Regions from separate parts of the Nocardiopsis sp. LOL_012 genome, predicted to be linked through region 1. Evidence: riboswitches for the same ligand, from Rfam matches in the RefSeq annotation. Region 1 holds a riboswitch; each other region holds the start of a gene.
What was found. Region 1 has a riboswitch for cobalamin ahead of metE (5-methyltetrahydropteroyltriglutamate--homocysteine S-methyltransferase). Riboswitches for the same ligand answer to the same signal wherever they lie in the genome.
Positions count from the first base shown of each region.

Region 2: it holds a riboswitch for cobalamin, as region 1 does, so the genes downstream of both, ACFHWE_RS11365 (nitrite reductase) here and metE (5-methyltetrahydropteroyltriglutamate--homocysteine S-methyltransferase) in region 1, are expected to answer to the same signal.
Region 3: it holds a riboswitch for cobalamin, as region 1 does, so the genes downstream of both, ACFHWE_RS11445 (ABC transporter substrate-binding protein) here and metE (5-methyltetrahydropteroyltriglutamate--homocysteine S-methyltransferase) in region 1, are expected to answer to the same signal.

Region 1 is NZ_JBHMIV010000001.1:278,720-284,518, reverse strand. Features, by position in the region: gene ACFHWE_RS01270 (DUF3558 domain-containing protein) at 1-423, shown strand, start outside; gene metE (5-methyltetrahydropteroyltriglutamate--homocysteine S-methyltransferase) at 526-2,799, opposite strand; cobalamin riboswitch at 2,938-3,182, opposite strand; gene ACFHWE_RS01260 (polysaccharide deacetylase family protein) at 3,370-4,953, shown strand; gene ACFHWE_RS01255 (polysaccharide deacetylase family protein) at 5,094-5,799, shown strand, end outside.
Region 2 is NZ_JBHMIV010000014.1:51,711-57,509, forward strand. Features, by position in the region: gene ACFHWE_RS11350 (glycosyl hydrolase) at 1-277, opposite strand, end outside; gene ACFHWE_RS11355 (cytochrome P450) at 826-2,037, opposite strand; gene ACFHWE_RS11360 (siderophore-interacting protein) at 2,213-3,160, shown strand; cobalamin riboswitch at 3,230-3,439, shown strand; gene ACFHWE_RS11365 (nitrite reductase) at 3,494-4,378, shown strand; gene ACFHWE_RS11370 (precorrin-8X methylmutase) at 4,375-5,040, shown strand; gene ACFHWE_RS11375 (precorrin-2 C(20)-methyltransferase) at 5,037-5,799, shown strand, end outside.
Region 3 is NZ_JBHMIV010000014.1:74,104-79,902, forward strand. Features, by position in the region: gene cobN (cobaltochelatase subunit CobN) at 1-99, opposite strand, end outside; gene ACFHWE_RS11435 (ABC transporter ATP-binding protein) at 96-977, opposite strand; gene ACFHWE_RS11440 (FecCD family ABC transporter permease) at 974-1,990, opposite strand; gene ACFHWE_RS11445 (ABC transporter substrate-binding protein) at 1,987-3,021, opposite strand; cobalamin riboswitch at 3,080-3,290, opposite strand; gene ACFHWE_RS11450 (hypothetical protein) at 3,334-4,215, opposite strand; gene ACFHWE_RS11455 (helix-turn-helix transcriptional regulator) at 4,378-5,229, opposite strand; gene ACFHWE_RS11460 (SDR family oxidoreductase) at 5,332-5,799, shown strand, end outside.

The DNA.
Region 1 (5,799 bases):
GCCGACGCACCCGAGGGGAACCCCGAGGACTCCTACGCCTCCCTGCGCGTGGAGTACGCGGTGCCCTACTCCGCCTCCGACTCACTGGAGGCCGCCGAGGACGACTACGAGTACAACCTTGAGTACGTCACGGGCGCCAACGACTACTCGGCCTACCTGGCCGAAGGCGTCGAGGAGAGCCGCGAGGTCGACCTCGGCGACCAGGCGCACTACGTCCTGACCACCTACGACTACCTGGGTGACGAAGTGCCCACGGCCGTCCTGCTGATCCGCACGGCCAACGTCAACATCCAGATCGAGTACCAGGTCCTCCTCGGTTTCCTCGGCGACGCCACCGTCGACGAGCTGAGCCTGCCGGACGACACCGAGGACATCATGCTCAACGTCGGCAACGAGGCCCTGGCCCTGGTCGGCAGCGCCTGACCCGGGACCGGAACGCCCGAGGGGGCCGCGGCGCACGCGCCACGGCCCCCTCGTATGCGCCCGTCCGCTCGCGCGGGCCCGGCGGGCCGGCGCGAGCTGCGGTCACAGGACGGCGCGGACCCGGCGGACCGCCTCGACCATGTTGCGCAGGGCCTGCTCGGTCTCGGCGTAGCCGCGCGTCTTGAGACCGCAGTCCGGGTTGGCCCACAGGCGGTCGGCGTCCACGTGCTCCAGCGCCAGGCGCAGGGACTCCTCGATCTCCCCCGCCGAGGGCACCCTCGGCGAGTGGATGTCGTAGACGCCGGGACCGATCGAGCGCGCGTAGCCGCGCCGGCCCAGGTCCGCCACGAGCTCCATCCGCGAACGGGCCGCCTCGACACTGGTGACGTCGGCGTCCAGCGCCTCGATCCCGCCGACGATCTGCCCGAACTCCGAGTAGCACATGTGCGTGTGGATCACCGTGGTCGGCGCGACCCCGGAGGTGGCCAGGCGGAACGAGCCCACCGCCCAGTCCATGTAGGCCGAACGCCGCTCCTCGCGCAGCGGCAGCAGCTCACGCAGGGCCGCCTCGTCCACCTGGATGTGGCGGATCCCGGCCCGCTCCAGGTCGGCGATCTCGTCCCTCAGCGCCAGGGCGACCTGGCGGGCGGTGTCGCCCAGCGGCTGGTCGGTACGGACGAAGGACCAGGCGAGCATGGTGACCGGGCCGGTCAGCATGCCCTTGACGGGCTTGCGCGTCCGAGACTGTGCGTAGGTGATCCACTCGACCGTCATCGGTTCGGGACGGAAGACGTCCCCGTACAGGACCGGGGGCCGCACGCAACGCGAACCGTAGGACTGCACCCACCCGTACTCGGTGGTCGCGTAACCGTCGAGCCGCTCGGCGAAGTACTGGACCATGTCGTTGCGCTCGGGCTCTCCGTGCACGAGCACGTCCAGGCCGATATCCTCCTGGAGGGCGATCACGCGGTCGATCTCCTCACGCATGATCCGCTCATACTCCTCCCGCCCCATCTCGCCCCTGCTGTGGGCGGCGCGCGCCCCGCGCAGCTCGGCGGTCTGGGGAAACGAGCCGATCGTCGTGGTGGTGAGGGGGGTGTCGGCCGGAACGCCCCGCTCCCCCGGGCGCACGGCGGCCTCCGGCCCGAGCGCGTCGAGCCGCGCCCGGACCCGGGCGTCGGTGAAGGACGGCGGGGAGGCGGAGTCCTCCGGCCCGGCCCCGGCCCCCTGGGAGAGCACCCGCCCGAGCAGGGCGACCTCCTCGGCCTTCTGCTTGGCGAAGGCCAGCGCCCGGCGCAGCTCCGGGTCCAGGGACGTCTCGGCGTCCAGATCCACGGGCACGTGCAGCAGCGAGCAGGAGGTGCCCACGGTCAGCTCGTCGGCCAGGCCGAGCAGCGTGCCCAGGGTTGCGGCCGCCGCGGGGACGTCGGTGCGCCACACGTTGCGGCCGTCGACGACGCCGGCGACCAGGCGGGTACTGCCCAGACCGGACACCTTCACGAGGTCGTCGACGCCCTCGGAGTCGGTCACCAGGTCCAGGCCGACCGCCTCGACGGGGGTGTCCTTGAGAACGCGCAGGGCGTCGGCGCCGATGGATCCGAAATAGGTGGACACCAGCAGGGAGGGACGGTCGGCCAGCGCCCCCAGGCGCCGGTAGGCCCGCTCCAGGTGCTTGGTGGCGGCCCGGCCCTCGTCGGTGGCCAGGACCGGCTCGTCCAACTGCACCTCCTCGGCCCCGGCCGCCCTCAGGTCGGCCAGGAGTTCGGCGTAGGCGTCCAGGAGCGGATCGAGCAGCTCGACCGGCTCCCAGCCCTCGGGGGCGCCGTCTGCGGGCTTGGCCAGCAGCAGGAACGTGAGCGGTCCGACCATGACCGGACGGGTGCGGTACCCGGCCCCGGCCGCCTCACGGAACTCGGCGACGGGCTTGTCGCCGACCAGGCGCGGGCGGGTGCCCGGCTCCAGTTCGGGGACCAGGTAGTGGTAGTTGGTGTCGAACCACTTGGTCATCTCCAGCGGCGGGGCGCCCCGGTCGCCCCGCGCGAGCGCGAAGTAGCGGCGCAGCTCCTCGTCGCGGTCGGCGGCGGAGGCCGGTGAGGCGAACCTCGGCGGCACCAGGTCGAACATGACCGCGGTGTCCAGCACGTGGTCGTAGTAGGAGAACGTGTTGGAGGGCAGGTCGTCGACCCCCGCCCCCTTCAGCAGGGCGTAGGCGTCCGTGCGCAGTCCAGCGGCGACGGTGTCCAGTTCGGCGGCGGTGCGGCGACCCTTCCAGTAGGCCTCGACCGCCCGCTTGAGTTCACGGCGCGGACCGATCCTCGGGTAGCCGTGCACCGTGGAGCGCACGTTCCCCCCACCGGTGGCCTGTGACGTGTCCATACAGCTTCTCTCCCTCGTCGAAAGCCGGGTTCCGGCACCGGGACGAGGGCATGGGAGGGCACGCGTCGGCGGCGCGCCGCGAGCGCGCCCGACACCGCCTCCGGCCCTCCCTCGGGGCGCGGGACCACCGGCGGCCCGGGCGGGCCGCCGGGTGGAGGCAGGTCTTCGGACTCGCGGGCACCACCGGACCCGTGTCCGGTCACCTACCGGCCGCCGCTTCCCGGTCACCGGTCCTCTCGGCCGGCCCACCAGTGCTCATGGCGACTGTCGTTCCCACATACCGCTGCGGGGCAGCTCCGGATTCACACCGGATTCCCTCTTTCGACGCGCACCGCCCGGGCTGGCCCGGGTGTGGAACGCGTACCTTCCACACCTGGGAGTATAGGGAGGACCGACAGCCAGCCCGTCACGGCCCCGCCCCCGCTCCGACCATCCCCGGCACACGTCGTCGCACCGCAACCGCACGCCCCCGTCGTGCGTCACAACCGATACAAGCCGCGGAGAGAGGCCGCCCCCGCCTCCCCTCCGCCGATGTTCGTCGCCCCCGGATGAACGTGGAGAACCCCCGACGTGAACAATCCATCCCCGTCCGCCAAGGTCCCCGTCGCCGCCCTGGCCACGGCCGCCGGCGCCGTCGCGGTCCTGGTCGTCCTGGCCCTGGCCGCCACCCGCTTCTCGGTCCTGCCCTGGCCGCCCTCCTCCCCCGGCGGGACCGCCGCCACGCAGTCCTCGGAGGAGAGCGGGCCCCCCGCGGCCACCGGGGACCCCGACCAGCTCACGGTCGTCGACCCCGCCGACGTCGTCGGTGTGGAGGAGGTCTCCCTGGCCTACGACGGAGGCGCCGAGGTGGCGGTGGCCTACCCCGCCGTCCAGGGTGCCGACCCCCTCACCGAGTTCCTGGCGGACACGCTCGCCAGCGAGGTGCGCGCCTTCGAGGCCGCCAACCCCGGTGCCAGGTCCTACACGGGCTCCTGGGGGCTGACCGCCGCCGCGGGCGACGTCCTGGGGGTGCGCGTGACCGGTACCGAGACCGACTCCGAGGAGACCCGGGAGCGCCGCTCCACCTACTGGTACGAGACCGACACCGGCCTGGCGCACGGCTCGACCGCCCTGATCGCCGGGCAGGACGAACTGGCCGCCCTCAACGACCTGGTCCTGGAGCGGGTGCCCGACCAGGCGGACGGCTCGGTCATCCACCCCATCTCCTCGCTGTACGACTCGGTCGGGTTCAACCCCGCCGGCGACCTGGTCGTGGAGTTCGACGACGGCCAGGTGGCGCCCGTGGGCGCGGGCCGGGTGCACGCCGTCGTGGAACGGGACCTGGCCGAACCGCTGCTGTCGGAACTGGGCCTGCGCGCCCGCGACGCGGCGACCGTCGCCGCTGATGCCTTCTCCGTGCCGAGCCCGCCCGCGACGGCCGGAGGCGGTACGGACACGCCCCCTCCGGGCGTGCTGTCCCCGGTCGACGACACTGTGGACTGCTCCGACCCCGCCACCAAGTGCGTGGCGCTGACCTACGACGACGGTCCCGGCGCCGGGACCCCCGCCCTGCTGGACACGCTCGCCGAGTACGACGCCCGCGCCACCTTCTTCGTCACCGGGGTGCCGGTCATGTCGCATGCGACGACGGTGCGGCGCGCCTACGCCGAGGGCCACGAGATGGCCAACCACACGCTGAACCACCCCGACCTGTCCGGCCTGAGCCAGCAGGGGGCGCGTTCCGAACTAGACGCGGTGCAGGCCCTGGTGTACCGCGAGACGGGCTACACCATGGACATGATGCGGCCCCCCTACGGAGCCACCGACGAGGGCGTCACCGCCGTGACCGCCGACATGGGCCTGTCCCAGATCATCTGGAACGTGGACACCTACGACTGGAGGGACCGCGACGCCTCGCTGGTCACCCAGCGTGCGCTGTCGGGGGCCTCGGACGGGGCGATCATCCTCATGCACGACATCCACCCCACGACCATCGCGGCGTCGCGGCAGATCATCTCCGAACTGGACGCGCGCGGGTTCACGATGGTCACCGTCACCCAACTGCTCGGCCCCACCACCCCCGGCGGCCTCTACACCGACGGCATCCCGGAGGCGGAGCAGCCGTCGGAGACGCCCGGGACCGGCGAACAGGTGGACGAGGAGGCGGCGGGCTGAGCCGGTCTCGCCCCCGCCGTCCCTTTCCCCCGCCTGGCCGGGTGGCCGGATCCGGCCACCCGGCCAGGCAGGGTCACACAGTCCTCTATGTTGCTCCCAGCAGCCGCTACGCGTTCAGACCAAGGGATGAGGTATCGCCGGTGGGGCAGACGACCGCCCGTGTACACGAGCCGAGGGACCTGCCCTCGCCGGGCAGCCGCAGGAAGGGGCACCGGTGGGCGGGGGCCGCGGCCGCCGCGCTCCTGCTGCCCGCAGCCTCCTGCGCCGCCGAGCCCGGCGCCGCTGACGCCGCGGACCTGATGTCGGTGGTGGCCGACGCCCCCGGGGGCCCCGTCTCGGAGTGGACCGGCACCGCGGCCGACTTCGACGGCCACCCCTACGTCCCCGACGGGGTGGCGGTGACCGCCGCCTACCCCGAGTTCGAGGGGGCAGAGGGGTTCTCCCAGGGGCTGGCCGGGCACGTGGACCGGCGGGTGGGCGACTTCTACGGCGGGAGCCGGGAGCCGGTGAGCCTGGACGTCGACTGGGAGGTGACGGCGGCCGGCGGCGGCGTCCTGGGGGTGCGCCTGGTCCACACCGTGGAGGACCTGCACGGGCTCCGGCAGGGGTACGCGACCTACTGGTACGACGCCGAGACGGGGCTGACCCGCTACTCCTCCGAACTGATCGCCGGGCAGGAGGGGTTGGAGCGGCTGAACGGGATCGTCACCGACGCGCTGGCCGGCCACCCCCACGCGGGAGCGGACACGCTGTGGCCGATCCTGTCCACCTACGACTCGATGGGCTTCAACGCCGACGGCGACCTCGTGGTGGAGTTCGACGACGGGCACCTCTCACCGGTGCGCG
Region 2 (5,799 bases), on a different contig from region 1:
CGCCGAATCCGGCGTCGGCGGCCTGGTCGATCTCGCGGGCCACCTCCTGCGGGTCGACCAGGCCGTGTGGCCACCACCAGCGGAACTTGGCTCGGGCGGCGGCCGACGGGTCGGGGAAGGCGCCGGCGAAGGAGCGCGGGGAGGCCGAGGCCGCGGGAGCGCCGACGGTGGTGGACAGTGCGGCCGCCGTGCCCGCGGCGGCGCTCATGCCCAGGAATAGGCGGCGGGAGGGGGTGAAGCCGCTGCGGGGGTGTTCCGCGGACGGTGTGTCGTGCATGGGACTTCCTTTGCTGCGCTCGCTGGGGTGGGGAACGCCAGGGGACGGGGCAGGGGTGTGCGCACACGTGCGGCCTGTGACGGCCGTCTCTTAAAACGTTTCAGTGAAGTTACCAACAGATGGCTCATGGGATCAATGCATCCGTGCGGAAATCTGGAGGTCTCCCCGTATCGATCCTATGAACAGTGGTGTCACTGTGTGTGTATGAGCGTGTGGGTACTGCCGGAAAGTAAGAACGTTTCACTTCCCTGCCTCCGGCTGCGCGCAGCCCCGGCCGCGGAGCGCGCCGTCCCGTGGACGGGCGGGGCTCCGTACAACGCCTGGGGCGCGAACGCGGTCGCGCGGCCTCCACACGGTCCGCGCGGGCGCGGGCACCCTCCACTACAGTCCCGAACGCGGCGGGGAAGCGGCCGGCCGCTACGTCCCGGTGGGCGAACCGCCCCTGGAGGGGGGCCTGCCCCGCGAGGACCCGTACGTGATCGGCGGCTGGCCGCCGTACGCCCTCCCGCGCCGCGAGCGGGGCTCGGCACGGGAGGGCGCGGCGGAGGTCACCAGCGGACGGGGACCTCGTTCAGACCGCCGACGACCAGGCCCTCCACCCGCCTGAGTTCGTCGGCGGGTACGGCCAGCTCCAGTGTGGGCAGTCTGCGCAGCAGCACCTCCAGCACCACCTGGAGTTCGGCGCGGGCCAGGGACTGCCCCACGCAGGAGTGCGCCCCCGCACCGAAGGCCAGGTGGGGGTTGGGCCTGCGCTCCAGGTCCATCTCGTCGGCGGAGTCGAAGGCGCCGGAGTCGCGGTTGGCGGCGCCCATGTTGCACATCACGGTGGTGCCGCGCGGCAGGACGGTACCGGCGATCTCGGTCTCCTCGGAAAGGTAGCGGGGCAGGCCGATGCCGGAGTTGGCGTCCATGCGCAGGCACTCCTCGACGGCGGTCCGGACGAGGGAGCGGTCCTCCAGCAGCCGCTCCCACCGGGACCGGTCGGCCAGCAGCATGGAGGCCATCTTGCCGATCATGTTGGCCGTGGTCTCGTGGCCGGCGACGAGGAGGCCGACGCCCGTGACGACGAGCTCCATGTCGGAGAGGCGGCCCTGCTCGCCGGCCTCCTCGATCAGCGCGCTGATGATGTCCTCGCCCGGTTCGGAGCGCTTGGCGGCGATGTGCGCGGACATGTACGTGAAGAACTCGGCCTGGGCCGTCTCCGACTCCGCGCCGCTGTAGCGGGTGAGGTTGAGCAGCATGTCCGACCAGGTGGAGAAGCGGTCGCGGTCCTCGGCGGGCACGCCCAGCATGTCGCAGATGACGAACACCGGCAGCGGGAAGCCCAGGCCCGCTCTGAGGTCGGCGGGCGGCCCCTGCTCGACCATCGCGTCGACGAGCCCGTCGGCCATGCGCTCGATCTCCGGGCGCAGCGCGTTCATGCGCTTGGTGGTGAACCACTTGCTGATCAGGCGCCGCCACCGCTGGTGCGCCTCCCCGGAGCTGGGCAGCACCGTGGCCATCTCACCGCCGAACAGTCCGCCCGATTCGGAGTCGGTCAGCCGGGCCGCGTCCTCGGCGTCGAGCACGCGGCTGAAACGGGGGTCGGCGAGCACGTCCCTGACGTCCTCGTAGCGGGTCACCAGTCGGGCCTCGTCGCCGCTGGGCAGTCGCACGCGGGCCACCGGGCACTCCTGGCGGAGGCGGGACCACTCCTGCGGCGGCTCCAGTGCCGAGTCGGACGGGATCGGGTAGTCGAGTGCCTGCTCGTGCTGGCCCATCAGGGTCTCCTCGGGGGGCGGTGTGCCGTGGTCGGGGGCGCCGAAGGGGGCAGGGACGGCGGAAGGACGCGGGACCGGCCGGATGAGACACCGCGAATATAACCCGCAGTATTCGAATGGTCCACATGAGTACGCGGACTTTTCTCCATGGGGTACACGGGATCCAGGTCAGGGGATGGGCCGCGCCCGTTCGGGGGCCTGGTGTCAAGTAAGGTTAGACTCGCCTCACTGTCGCTTTCGCGGGCCTGCCGCGGACGACACGGCCCCGACCCCGACCCGCCCCCGTCGCAGGAGGCACCGTGGCCCAGCAGCTCGCCGCCACCCGCCCCGTCGCGCCGCCGTCCGCACCTTCGCCGTCGCGGACGTCTCCCGGCCCTCGCCGGGCTTCGCCCGCGTCACCCTGCTCAGTACCGGCGACGGCTTCGAGGAGGAGTTCGAGCCCCTCGGCCACGACCACTGGTTCCGCCTGTTCCTGCCCGCCCCCGACGGCTCCCTGGACCTGCCCTTCGGCCCGGCGGAAGGCTGGTACTCGCGGCTGCTGAAGATCGACGGGGAGCGGCGGCCCGTCGTGCGCAACTACACCATGCGCGAGGTCCGCAGGGCGGGCCGCGCCTGGGAGGTGGACGTGGACTTCGTCGTCCACCGCTCGCCCGCCACCGGCGAGGTCGAGGGTACGGCCGCCCGCTGGGCTCTGGCCGCCCGGCCCGGCGACCCGGTGGGCCTGCTCGACCAGGGCCGCCTGTTCAACATGGACGACCACACCGGACCCGTCCTGGTGGTGGCGGACGAGAGCGGCCTGCCCGGGGTGGAGGGCATCGCCCGCTCCCTCGCCGGAGCGCCCGCCGAGTACGTGCTGGAGGTCCCCGACCCCGCCGACCGCCGCCCCCTGGCCGACGCCGACCCGGTGTGGCTGGTGCGCGGCCCCGGCGAGGACGTGGGCGGGCGCGCGCTGGAGCACCTGAGTTCGGCCGCCATCACCCCGGAGACGGGGGTGTACATCGTCGGTGAGGCGTCGTTCGTTCTGGCGGCGCGCGCCATCGCCCTGAAGGCCGGCGTGCCCAAGGGACGCGTCCAGTTCTGCGCCTACTGGCGTATCGGGCGCCGCACGGAGGACCGGGACTGACGCCCGCGCCGACCCCGGTCGACGGCCCGGCCGGAGCGCGGACCAGCCGGAAAAGGTAGAAAAAGGACGCGGTACGCTCGTGACGCCAGTCGAACTCCACCATATGGAGCAGGGAACCCGGTGTGAATCCGGGACTGACGCGCAGCGGTGAGGGTGACGGGCGGAGCAGGCCCTGGGGACGCGGTCCCCGGCGGCGGCCACTGGGGCACACGCCCCGGGAAGGCGCCCCGCACCGGTCGATCCCGAGTCCGAAGACCTGCTGGCACTGGCGGTGACCGGCCGCCAGGTCGACCGCGGACCCCGCGCACCGGGTCCCTGACCCCGAAGGACGCCATGCCGCCGACGGACTCGCCGCCGTCCGCCGCCCGTACCCGCCGCGACCGCTGCCCCGGCGCGCTGCGGCCCTGGACCGCCGACGACGGGCTGCTCGTCCGGCTCCGGCTGGTCGGCGGCCGGATCCCCGCCCCGTCGCTGCGCGCCCTGGCCGCCGTGGCACAGCGGTTCGGCGACGGGCGGATCCACGCCACCGGCCGCGCCAACGTACAACTGCGCGCCCTGCCCGGCCGGGACGGGACACTGGAACCCGGGGTGCTCCGGGCGATCGGGGAGACCGGGCTGCTGCCCTCGCCCGCCCACGAACTGGTCCGCAACATCATGGCCTCCCCGTGCACCGGCCTCACCGGTGGCCGGGCCGACCTGCGCCCCGTCGCCGCCGCCCTGGACCGGGCGCTGTGCTCGGAGCCGACCCGCGCCGCCCTCCCCGGACGCTTCCTGTTCGTCCTCGACGACGGCCGCGGCGACCTGGCCGAACGCCCCTGCGACCTCGGCCTGACCGCCCTGGACGCGGAGACCGCGCAACTGCGGATCGGAGAGCACCACGGCCCCCGGGTCCGGCTCGACGGGGCCGCGGACGCGCTCACCGGGCTGGTCGATGCCTTCCTGGCCCGGCGCGGCACCGGTCCCACCGCACCCTGGCACGTCGCCGAACTCCCCGCGCCCCTGGCCGCACCGGTCACCGCGGATCCGAGGCTGCCCGCCCCCGCGCCGCCGCTGCCGCACGGCCCGCTGCCCGGCGGCGGACGGCACGTGCCCGTGCCCGCCGAGGGACTGGACCGGGCCGCCGCCGACGCCCTCGCCGACGAGGCGGACGCGGTTGGGGCCGACGCCCTCGTCGTCACGCCCTGGCGCGGCGTCGTGGTTCCCGGGGAGGCCCGATGACCGGCCCGACGCGGCCGACCCGGCGCTACGACTACGTCGACGACGGGCCCGCCATCTACACCGACTCCTTCGCCACCATTCGGCGCGAGGCCCGCCTCGCCCACCTGCCCGCCGACGCCGAGCGCCTCGCCGTGCGCATGATCCACGGCACCGGACAGGTGGACCTCGCCGACGACCTGGACATCCACCCCGGCCTGGTGTCCGCCGCGCGCGCCGCCCTCCGCTCCGGTGCGCCCATCCTGTGCGACGCCACGATGGTGGCCTCCGGTGTGACCGCCGCCCGTCTGCCACGGGACAACGAGGTGCTGTGCCTGCTCGGCGACCCGCGGGTGCCCGGCCTCGCCCGGGAGTGGGGCACCACACGCAGCGCCGCCGCGGTCTCCCTGTGGGAGCCGCTGCTGCACGGCGCGGTGGTCGCCGTCGGCAACGCGCCCACCGCCCTCTTCCACCTGTTGGAGATGCTGGCGGACGGCGCGCCGCGCCCGGCCGCGATCGTGGGCTGCCCGGTCGGCTTCATCGGCGCCGCCGAGTCCAAACGGGCGCTCGCCGAGTTCGCCGACCGCCACGGCGCCGACATCCCCTACGTGACCGCCCACGGACGCCGGGGCGGCTCCGCCATGGCCGCCTCGGCCCTGAACGCACTCGCCAAGGAGGAGGAGTGACCGGCCGCTTCCACGGTGTCGGGGTCGGCCCCGGAGACCCCGAGCTCATCACCCTCAAGGCCGCCCGGCTCATCTCCGGAGCCGACGTCGTCGCCTACCACGCGGGTGTCGGCAAGGAGTCCAACGCCCGCCGTGCCGCCGCCGACCTCATCCCGCGTGCGGCGGTGGAGGAGCGGCTCACCTACCCGGTGACCACCGGCACCACCGACCACCCCGGCGGCTACGAGGGCGCCCTCGCCGACTTCTACACCGAGTCCGCCGCGCGGCTGGCCGCCCACCTGGACGCCGGGCGCGACGTCGTCCTGCTCTCGGAGGGCGACCCCCTGTTCTACGGGTCGTACATGTACATGCACGACCGGCTCTCACAGCGCTACGAGACCCGGATCGTGCCCGGTGTCCCGGCGTTCGCCGCCGCCACGGCCGTCGCCGAGTCGCCGCTGGCCCGGCAGACCGACGTGCTCACCGTGCTGCCCGGCACCCTGCCCGAGGCGGAACTGGCCCGCCGCCTGGCCGACACCGACGCCGCCGTCATCATGAAGCTGGGCCGCACCTTCCCCGCCGTGCGCCGCGCCTTGGCCGCCGCAGGGCGGCTGGAGCACGCGGTGTACGTGGAGCGCGCCTCCATGAGCGGGGAGCGGCGGCTCCCGGTCGCCGGGGTCGACCCGGCCACGGTGCCCTACTTCTCCCTGATCCTGGTCACCGGTGACAGCCGCAACGGCACCCGCTCCCGCGAGGCCACCCAGGCCACGCCGCCGCCGG
Region 3 (5,799 bases), on a different contig from region 1:
GGAGGCGCGTGAGGGGTTGGCCCACGTGTAGTCGGCTCCGCTGGCCCGTGCGGAGAGCAGGTCGGTGTCGGAGGTGGACAGCAGGGCGATCCGCGTCAAGGTCGGATTCCTTCCTCGGTGCTGACGGTGGTCGTGGTCGTGCCGTGTGCGTTCGCGTGTACCGCCCCCTGTCCGCCGCTTCCGTCGCCGCGCCGCAGGAACCGGATCACCGGATACCCCGGCCCGGAGCCGACCTCGGCCCGGACCCCGTAGACGTCCGCGATGAGCGACGGGGTCAGGACCTGGGCGGGCGGGCCCTCCGCGACGGCGCGGCCGCCGCGCAGGACGAGCAGGCGGTCGCAGTACATCGCGGCCAGGTTGAGGTCGTGCAGGGCGATCACGGTGGTGACGGGCAGGCCCGTGATCAGCTCCATCAGGTCGATCTGGTGCTGGATGTCGAGGTGGTTGGTGGGCTCGTCGAGCAGCAGCTCGTTCGGCTCCTGGGCGAGGGCGCGTGCGATCTGGGCACGCTGGCGCTCGCCGCCGGACAGGGTGTGCCAGGACTGGTCCGCCCGGCCGGTGAGCCCGGCCCGCTCCAGGGCCGCGTCCACGGCCCGGCGGTCCGCACCGGAGGCCGCCGACCAGGGGCGGCGGTGCGGGATGCGCCCCAGGGACACCACGTCCCGCACGGTCAGCTCGGTCTGGGCCTGGGAGCTCTGCTGGACGGCGGCGATACGGCGCGCGGCGGCGCGGCGGCCGTACCGGTGCAGCGGACGGCCGTCCAGGGTGACCGTCCCCGCGGTGGGTTCGAGGACGCCGCCGAGGATCCTGAGCAGGGTGGACTTGCCCGAACCGTTGGGCCCCAGCAGGCCGACGGTCTCGCCGGGCCGCGGGGCGAGTGTGACGCCGTCCAGGACCAGCCGCCGTCCGGTCCGGCGCCCCACGGCGTCGGCGCGCAGCCCGCCGGAGGGCGCCGCGCCGGGTTCGAGGTCTCTCACGTGTGCCTCCTGGCGCGATAGAGCACGGCGACGAAGGCGGGCACCCCGATGAGGGAGGTCACCACCCCCACCGGGATCTCCTGCGGGTCGAGCACGGTGCGGGCGACCGTGTCCACCCACACCAGGAAGACGGCGCCGATCAGCGCCGTGACGGGCAGCAGCCGCGCGTGCCCGGGGCCGGTGAGCGCACGGGTGGCGTGCGGCAGCACCAGCCCCACGAAACCGATCGCCCCCGCCGAGCTGACGAGCGCCGCCGTGAGCAGCGCGGTTGCGCACAGCAGCACCAGACGTACCCGGGGCACCCGGATGCCCAGGCTCGCCGCCGCTTCCTCACCGAAGGCGAACCCGTCCAGGGTGGTGCTGTGCGCGAGGCAGACGGCGAGCACCAGGCCCAGCACGCCCGCGCACAGTGCCACGTCGGACCACCGCGAACCGCTGAGCGAGCCCAGCAGCCAGAACAGCACGCCCCGGGTGGTCTCCGCCGACGCCGACGTCAGCACGATCACTGAGGTCAGCGCCGAGAACAACTGCATGGCCGCGACCCCGGACAGCACCACCCGGTCCAGGCTGCCGCCGAGAGTGTGCGCCAGCAGCATCACCAGGCCGAAGGAGGCCAGCGCACCCACGAAGGCGCCCGCCGACAGGGACACCGCGCCGGCGCCCCAGCCCAGCACCAGCACCGCGACCGCGCCGGTCGAGGCGCCTGAGGACACCCCGAGCACGAACGGGTCGGCGAGCGGGTTGCGCAGCAGGGACTGCATGACCGCCCCGCACAGGGCCAGCCCCGCCCCGCACACCGCGGCGAGCAGGGTGCGCGGCATGCGCAGGTCCCACACGATGCCCTCGCGCAGCGCGCTCAGCGGGGACTCGCCCCACCCCAGGCGGGCGCAGACGGACCGCCACACGTCGAGGGTGGAGATGTCGGCGGGGCCGATGGTCACCGAGACCGCGATCGACGCGGCCAGCGCCACCAGCCCGCCGACGACCAGCAGGACGAGCTGGAGGGCCCTCACTGGGCGAGCCCGAGATCCCGCAGCCCGGCGGCGACGATCTCGATGCCCTCAACCGTGCGGATGGTCGGGTTCATGGCCTGCCCGCTGAGCAGGACGTAGCGCCCCTCGCGCACGGCGGTGAGTTCGGCGGTGGCGGGGTTGTCCTCCAGGAAGCCGGTCTTGGCCTGCGCGGTCTCCGCCGTCTGCGAGTCGCGGGTCAGGTCGCCGAGCACGATGACGTCCGGGTCGCGGTCGGCGACGGTCTCCCAGTTGATCTGGGGCCACTCGTCGTGGGTGTCGTCGAAGGCGTTCTCCGCGCCCACCGCGCGGGTGATGATGCCGGGGGCGCCGCAGCAGCCCGCGAGGTAGGGCGACTCGGAGTTGGCGAACCAGTACATGACCGTCACGTCCGTGGCGTCCAGCCCGTCTGTGGCCGCCTCCACCCGCTGTTCCAGCTCCGCGACGAGCTCCTCGCCGCGCTCGGCCACCCCGAAGATCCGGGCCAGGTCGCGCACCTCCCCGTAGACGGTGTCCAGGGTGAGCGCCTCACTGCGCGAGCCGTCGCCGCCGCTGTCGTTGTCCTTGCCCGCCGCGCAGTCGGAGGGGGACACGTAGGTGCCCACGCCCAGCTCCTCGAACTGCTCCCGGGTGGCGACGCCGCCCGTGCCGAGCGTGGACTCGAAGGAGGCGGTCACGAAGTCCGGCTCGGCCTCCAGGACCGCCTCGAAGGACGGATTGTTGTCGGCCAGGCGCGGGATGCCGGAGTTCGCCTCCTCCAGCCCCGCCATGATCGGGTCGGTCCAGGTGGCGGTGCCGACCACGCGGTCCTCAAGGCCGAGGGAGAGCAGGATCTCGGTGGTGCCCTGGTTGAGGGAGACGACCCGCTCCGGGGGCGAGCCCAAGGGGATCTCGTACCCGCAGTTGTCGATGGCGGGGGTGCTTGCGGCGGCCTCGGAGCCGTCGCCCACCTCCCCGGGGGCCGCGCCGCAGGCGGTGGCCAGGAGGGAGAGGGCGAGCAGGGCAGGGGCGGGGGACGGCGCTGTACGCAGCATGGAGGTATGCCTTTGTGTCGGGGCTCGAACGCGGAGCCTGGCCGTGGACGCCGCGCGCGGTCGGCGCGCGGGTGCCAGCAGGTCTTCGGACTCTGGTTCACCCGGACGGGGTGCCTTCCCAGGCCGGTGCCGCTCCGACGCTCGGTCGCCGCGGCCCCGCCCAGTGGCGCGATACCCCGCCCGTCCCCATCACCGCTGCGCGTCAGTCCCGGATTCGCACCGGATTCCCTGACCACGAAAGTGGTACGACTGGCCCTGGAAGGGTACCAAGCCGCCCTTTGCCGTAGGGAGGGCGAAGCCGACTGGTCCGCGTCACCCCACCCACAGGGTGTAGGACAGGCGGGCGGAGTGGTCGGACGCGTCGAGCACCTCCACCAGCGCGACCCCGCCGTTCGTGGTACGCACGCAGAAGCGCTCTCCCTCCTGTGACGTGACCCCCGTCGCCCAGGAGCCGAGCAGGCCCCCGGTGTCGGACAGTGCCTCGTAGCACCCCCGGTAGTCCGCCGACCGCTCGCCCAGTGAGGCCGCGGAGAACCCGCCGCTGTTGTGGAAGGCACCGATGAACTCGCTGTGCGTGAACGGCATCCCCGACATACGGCTCAGCCAGGACAGGTCGGCCTCTTTGGACTCCTCCTCCTGGTCCTGGGCCAAGGGGATCGCCGAGCCTGGCGGATCCAGGTCGACCCAGGAGTAGGACCTGCACAGGAACCCCTCACAGGGTTCACCGCCGATGGCCAGTTCGTGGTCGGTGAGCAGGGCGGGGTGGAATTCGGGGTCGAGGTCGCGTTCGGGCTGGATCTCGCGCAGGTGGATCTGTGCGGTGCCCTGTTCACGGACGTCGACGAGGACGCGCCGATTGAGGACGGTGACCACCGATTGGCCGTCGAGTTCCACGACGGCTTCGACTTCGGCGTCGATGGTGTAGACGCTGTCGAGGTCCTCGCCGTCCTGTTCGTGGCGGACGAAGAGGGCGAGTTGGTCCTCGGGGGGTTCGTAGCTGCTCCAGTGCTCCTGTTCGACGGAGAAGGTGCCCACGGGTGTGGTGATCTGTGCTCCAGCGGTGACGGCGACCTCGCCGTCGGAGCCCACTTCGAGGGTGACGGGGACGAACGGCGGCTGGTAGCCCGCGGTCATGCCCTCGCAGGCGGTGAGCAGGAGGACGGGGGAGAGGAACAGGGGGAGGAAACGGCGCACGCGATCTCATCTCGGGCAGACGGCCGGGGGTCCGCTCCGCGCGGGCGTCGACCCCGGGGCCTCTCCGCCGCTCCCTGGGGGCACATGGGAATTGGTCGACGCCGCACCGGTGCTGGAACCCGATGATATCCACCGCCCGTGTACCGGGACAGATCCCGGCCGCTACCGGGCCATGTCCTGTGTGCCGAGCACCGACAGTAGCGCGAGGCGGTCGGCGCTGTCGGTACCGACGGCCGGGGTGAACCACAGCAGCCGCTGGCGCCCGTCCTCGCTGAACAGGTTCAGACAGTCGACCTCCAGGGTCCCCAACTCCGGGTGCCGGATCCGCTTGCGGTCCTGGCGCCGGAACGCCACATCGTGCTCGGCCCACACCCGCGCGAACTCCGTTGACTCGCCGAGCAGCGCCGTGACCAGGGACGCGGCCTCGGCGTCCGACGACTCCCGCCGCCCCGCCGCCGCCCTGAGGTCGGCGGCGAAGGCGCGCGTCTGGCCGTCGTGGTCCTCCTCGGGGTAGAGGTCGCGGGCGGCGGGGTCGGTGAACCACCGGTAGACGAAGCTCGCCCGCCTGCCGTGGAACCCCGACTGGTCGCCGAGCAGCGCGACCGCCAGCCGGTTCTGGACGAGTGTGACGTGCAGGTCGGTGATCACCTGGGCCGGTGTGGTGTCCAGCCGGTCGAGCAGGTCCAGCATGCCCGGGTGGACGTGCGAGGCGCCGCCGCCGTCGACGGGCACCGGGCGGTGCGCCAGACGGTAGAGGTGGTCGCGCTCGTCGCGGGTGAGCCGCAGCGCCCGCGCCAGCGCGCTCAGCATCTGCTCCGAGGGCTGGGAGCCGCGGCCGCGCTCCAGTTCGGTGTAGTACTCCACCGAGGCCCCCGCCAACTGGGCGACCTCGTCGCGCCGCAGCCCCGGCACGCGGCGGCGCGGCCCGTGCGGCAGGCCCACGTCGCAGGGGCGCACGCGGTCGCGGCGCGAGCGCAGGAAGGCACCGAGTTCGGCGTACTTGGCGGTACTCATCGCCTCCAGTGTGCGCCCTGTCCGGCGGCGGGAGACAGGGGACGGCGTCCCCCCTGTCCGGAGCCTCTGCCACTTCTTTCTGAAGCCGCCCAGTATGGGGGCATGACCACACGGAACAGCACGAACATCGCGGAGCCCCGCGTCGCGGTCGTCACCGGAGGATCACGGGGGATCGGCCGCGCCGTCGCCCTCACCCTCGCCGGTCAGGGCATGGCGGTCGTCGTCGGCTACGCCGCGAACAAGGGTGAGGCCGACGCCGTGGTGGGCGAGATCGAGGCGGGCGGCGGTCGGGCGCTGGCGTCGGCCGCCGACGTCGCCGACCCGGACGCGGTCGCGGAGACCTTCGACACCGCCGAGCGGGCCTTCGGCGGGGTGGACGCGGTGGTCCACTCCGCCGGGCGGATCGCGCTCGCACCGATCGCCGACCTCGACCTGGCGGAGTTCGACGCCCTGCACCGCACCAACGTCCGCGGCGCCTTCGTGGTCGCCCAACAGGCGGCCCGGCGGGTCCGTCCCGGCGGCGTGATCGTGACGCTGTCCTCCTCGGTCGTCGGCCTGCGCTTCCCCTCC